2 regions of the Salinivibrio sp. PR919 genome follow, and region 1 is predicted to be linked to the other one. Evidence: predicted binding sites of a transcription regulator. Region 1 holds the regulator's gene; the other holds the start of a gene.

Evidence for each region. Region 1 encodes MetJ, which represses methionine synthesis genes. Its sites were predicted from a motif close to TTAGACNTNTANANGTCTAA; they were not measured.
Region 2: BZG83_RS05750 (MetQ/NlpA family ABC transporter substrate-binding protein) is a predicted target of MetJ. The motif match lies at 1,353-1,372, and genes of this name have one in related genera.

What each region holds. Positions count from the first base shown of each region.
Region 1 is NZ_MUFL01000015.1:4,708-7,113, forward strand. It holds gene metB (cystathionine gamma-synthase) at 1-713, opposite strand, end outside; gene metJ (met regulon transcriptional regulator MetJ) at 886-1,203, shown strand; gene BZG83_RS04420 (malic enzyme-like NAD(P)-binding protein) at 1,299-2,406, opposite strand, start outside.
Region 2 is NZ_MUFL01000020.1:22,260-24,665, forward strand. It holds gene BZG83_RS05745 (multidrug effflux MFS transporter) at 1-242, opposite strand, end outside; gene BZG83_RS05750 (MetQ/NlpA family ABC transporter substrate-binding protein) at 527-1,324, opposite strand; gene BZG83_RS05755 (LON peptidase substrate-binding domain-containing protein) at 1,484-2,053, shown strand; gene BZG83_RS05760 (sigma-70 family RNA polymerase sigma factor) at 2,118-2,406, shown strand, end outside.

The DNA.
Region 1 (2,406 bases):
CTGTCAAACGCGTTGCCCGTGGCGCCTATACAGTTGCCCCACCACGCTAAGGTTTCGGCAAGCTCACTGGTTGCTGCGATCACCGCGCCACCGACAATATCAGAATGACCATTAATAAATTTGGTGGTCGAATGCACCACCATGTCGGCCCCTAGCGCAAGAGGTTGCTGTAAAGCGGGAGATAAAAAAGTGTTGTCGACCACCACCCAAGCGCCGACTTGATGCGCTTGCTGGCAAATATCAGCAATATCGACCACGCGCAGCAAGGGGTTCGATGGGGTTTCCACCAGTACCAACTTTGGCGATTCTGCCAAAGCGCTCGCCAAGGCGTCTGGGTCGGATTGATCGACAAATTTAACCTGCCAAATTCCCTGCTTGGCTCGGGACTCAAGCAACCGGTACGTGCCACCATAACAGTCATGTGGGGCCACAATTTTGTCACCCGCATTCAATAGCGATAACACCAAATTAATCGCGGCCATCCCGCAGTTGGTTACCACCGCACCTGCGCCTCCTTCTAGATCAGTCAATGCTTGCTCTAACTGCGCGCGGGTCGGATTCCCTCCGCGTGCATAGTCATAGGTGGGCACATCCCCAAACGCGGGAAAGCGATAATTGGTCGAGAGATATAAAGGGGGGACCACCGCATGATGTTGCGTGTCGGTGCCAATGCCAGTTCTTACAGCGATGGTGTCAGTTTTTTTTCGGGTCATGGTTCATCCTTGCGATGTGGTGCGCGAGCCAGCGTTGTTATCCTCACCTTACCCTGCACTTTTTGAGACGTCAACACTTCTAGACGTCTATACAGCTTTGCATGTGGCGGTTAATATAGCTAGAATCTCCGCAGCATCATTCTGGGTATTCAATAATCAAGATAGGTGAGACATGGCGCAGTGGAACGGCGATTACATTAATCCGTATGCCGAGCATGGTAAGAAAAAGGAGCAGGTGAAAAAAATCACCGTTTCTATCCCACTTAAAGTTTTAAAAATTCTCACTGACGAGCGGACACGCCGTCAGGTTAATAACCTGCGTCACGCGACCAACAGTGAGCTGCTGTGTGAAGCATTTTTGCATGCTTATACCGGCCAGCCATTGCCAACCGATGACGATATTCGCAAAGACAAGCCTGACAGCATTCCTGCTGAAGCGCGTCAGATCATGAAAGAACTAGGTATCGAGTTCGACGATAGCGAATACTAAAAAAACCCGCCGATTGGCGGGTTTTCTGTCATCATAGGTGCTCAGTACAGCCTTCTCAGGCTTTATGACACCGCGCTTTTCCTAACGCTCATGCATTATGCCTTGTCGAGCATATAGTTGTCTGGCATCTCGATACGGGCGACGCCAGTTTCAACCGCTGCAAGTGCCACCGCGCGAGCCACGCGTGGCAATAAGCGTGCATCCATTGGCTTAGGAATAATGTAATCCGGGCCAAAATGCAGCGCATCAACACCTGCCGCGTCCAATACCGACTGTGGGACAGGCTCTTTCGCCAAACCACGGATCGCCTCGACGGCTGCCAGTTTCATTGCATCATTAATTTCACTGGCACGCACATCCAACGCGCCACGGAAAATAAACGGGAAGCAGAGTACGTTGTTGACTTGGTTTGGATAATCAGAGCGCCCTGTTCCCATGATCAAATCATCACGGACTTGATGCGCGACCTCTGGATTAATTTCAGGATCTGGGTTCGAGCAGGCAAAAACAACCGGCTTATCGGCCATCAGTTTTAATGCCTCTGGCGAGAGCAAGTCTGGCCCTGACACACCCACAAACAAATCGGCGCCCTCAATCACATCTTCGAGGGTACGTTTGTCGGTATTGTTAGCAAACAATTGCTTGTACTTATTGATGTCGTCGCGACGGGTGTGGATCACGCCTTTGCGATCCAGCATGTAGATTTTTTCGCGTTGCGCGCCACATTTGATCAATAGCTCCATGCAGGCAACAGCCGCTGCACCAGCACCAAGGCACACAATGGTGGCTTCACGAATATCTTTGCCTTGCAGCTCAAGGGCATTCAGCATACCCGCCGCGGTAACAATCGCGGTACCGTGCTGATCATCGTGAAAAACAGGCACTTCACAACGTTCAATCAGCTGCTTTTCAATTTCAAAGCAATCCGGCGCTTTGATGTCTTCAAGGTTAATGCCCCCAAAGGTATCCGCGATGTTCGCAACGGTATCCACGAATTCATCGATAGTACGGTGTTTGACTTCAATGTCGATCGAGTCCAAGCCAGCAAAACGCTTGAACAATAAAGCTTTACCTTCCATGACGGGCTTTGAGGCCATTGGCCCTAAGTTACCCAATCCCAAAATGGCGGTACCGTTTGAGATCACCGCAACCATGTTGCCCTTTGCGGTGTATTGATACACAGCGTCTGGGTTCTGAGCGATT
Region 2 (2,406 bases), on a different contig from region 1:
GCTAATAACACCCGGCGGCGGCCAAGCGCATCCGAGATAGGTCCATAGATAAACTGTGATGGCCCAAAACCGAGTAGATAAGCAGAGATCAGCAGTTGGACATCATCCATACTGAGGTTAAAGTCTCGGGCTATCCACGGCAAAGACGGGAACACCAATCCCATACTGAACTGTCCAATGCTGACCGTTAAGCATGCCAGCAATACGGGCGACCAATTAAATGGACGAGTAGCCGATTGCATCCAATTTCCTGTGCATTTGCGTCGAGAGAAGAAAGGTAAGTGTCAAGCAAGCACGCGGCATAAATCACACTTTGATTGGCATAGTAACGCAATAAGCAACTGAGTGGTAACAAAAATTTAAAATTCGCTCACGTTAGGTTGGATGGAGGAAAGCGCGGCTAATGACGAAGATCGCACGTCAGCAAGATTGGCAACATGGCGCAAATTAAAGACATGAGATGGAACCCAAAAGCCCGATACGGTCTCACGAATCGGGCATCTTAACTATTAAGCGCGACGCGCATTTAAAAAGCGGGTTCAATCGTGCCTTTAAACGTCTTTTCAAGGAAGTCTCGGGTTTGTTGGGACTGAAATAGCGCCACCAAACGTTGTAGGTCGGGGTTGTCTTTATCTTCTTCGCGGGCGGCCACAACCATCACCGCTAAGGGAGCATCTTTCGACTCCAAGAAAATACCTTGTTCACTCGGGCTTAATCCCGATGACATCACATAGTTCATGGTGATCGCCGCCGCATCGACATCCTGTAAGCTGCGTGGCAGTTGTGCCGCCTCAACCTCAACAAATTCGAGTTGTTTAGGATTGGCGATGATATCTTGCAAGGTAGCTTTAAAGCCGACACTGTCGGCTAAGGTAATTAACCCCGCCTCTTGCAGCAATAACAATGCGCGCCCAGCGTTGGTAGGATCGTTGGGGATCGCAATTTGTGCGCCATTCGGCAGCGCATCAACATGCTCAACGCGATCAGAGTAGATCCCCATCCGCATCAAAATGGAACGTCCCATCGATACCAACTGGCTACCGTTGTTTTGGTTGTAGTTATCCAAAAACGGCTGATGTTGGTAACTGTTGAGATCTAAGCTACCATCCGCCAAGCCAGCATTGGGGGAAATATAGTCAGAAAATTCGACCACCTCGACCGCAATGCCCTCGGCTTTTGCTTGCTTGGCAACCGCTTCAACGACTTGGGCATGCGGCCCCACTGTGGCGCCAACTTTGATCACCTTATCCTTTGGTTCTGAGCAGCCAATCAGCGTAAGCGTCAGTCCGAGAGTGAGAATAAAAGAAGCACGTAGAGATTTCATCAATCGGTAATCCTTTCCGAAAAGCCATTTAGACATCTATACTGCCAAATAAGAAAAAGATGTCAATCATTGTTTATGCGATTCTCTGGAAGCTTGATCGCTTGTCGCTAAGGGCGCGTATTAGTCAGCATGTTCAATTAATTATCAGGAGGCGCGGATATGACCAAGCTGTTTCCTTTGCCCCTCTTTTTGTTACCGGGTGGCAGAGCAAAACTACGTATTTTTGAACCCCGCTATTTACGGTTGGTGCGCGAATGTACCGCCAACGGAGAAGGGTTTGTCCTTGCAATGATGCAAGGTCAGCGGCTTTATAAATACGGTACTTTGGTCGATATCGTTGATTTCGAGACGCTTCCCGATGGATTGCTGGGCATAACCATTGCGGGCCGACAACGGGTGGAAATTATGTCAACCGAACAAGCGCCCGACAAATTGTGGTTGGGTGATATACGTACCCTGCATGATTGGCCACACGATGATTATGTCGATAATACGGACGATGAGGTGCAAGCGCGCATTGCCACCAGTCTCAAGCATGTATTTGCTGCTCACCCTGATCATGCCGAGCAGTATGAACAGCCTCATTTCGAGGATGTCACCTGGGCGTGTCAGCGTTGGTTAGAGATTCTGCCCCTCACGAGTGCGCAGAAACAATGGTTTATCGCACAAGACTCCGCCGATGAGGCCAAGCAATTCATTCACCAACTGCTTGAAGAACACGTCGAGTGATCCAAATGATTTGTGGTGCGTATTGGAGTGTCAGATGGACGGCACTGACAGATAGGACTCAACTATGACTGCGCCTCAAACCATGTATACTGAAGCTTCAACCTCGAGACGGAATACACGTACCACAATGACTGACGTGACGAAGGAAGAGTTGGCGGAGCTATTATTACGCGTTGCGGAACAGCGAGATCGTGTCGCTTTTGAGCGTTTGTTTCGCTTTTTTGGCCCGAAGATCCGATCTTATGGGACCAAACATCTGCGCGCAGACGGACAGGCAATGGAGCTTGTCCAAGAGACCATGTTGGTAGTGTGGCGAAAAGCCCATCTTTACAACGCCGAGAAAGGGGCGGCAA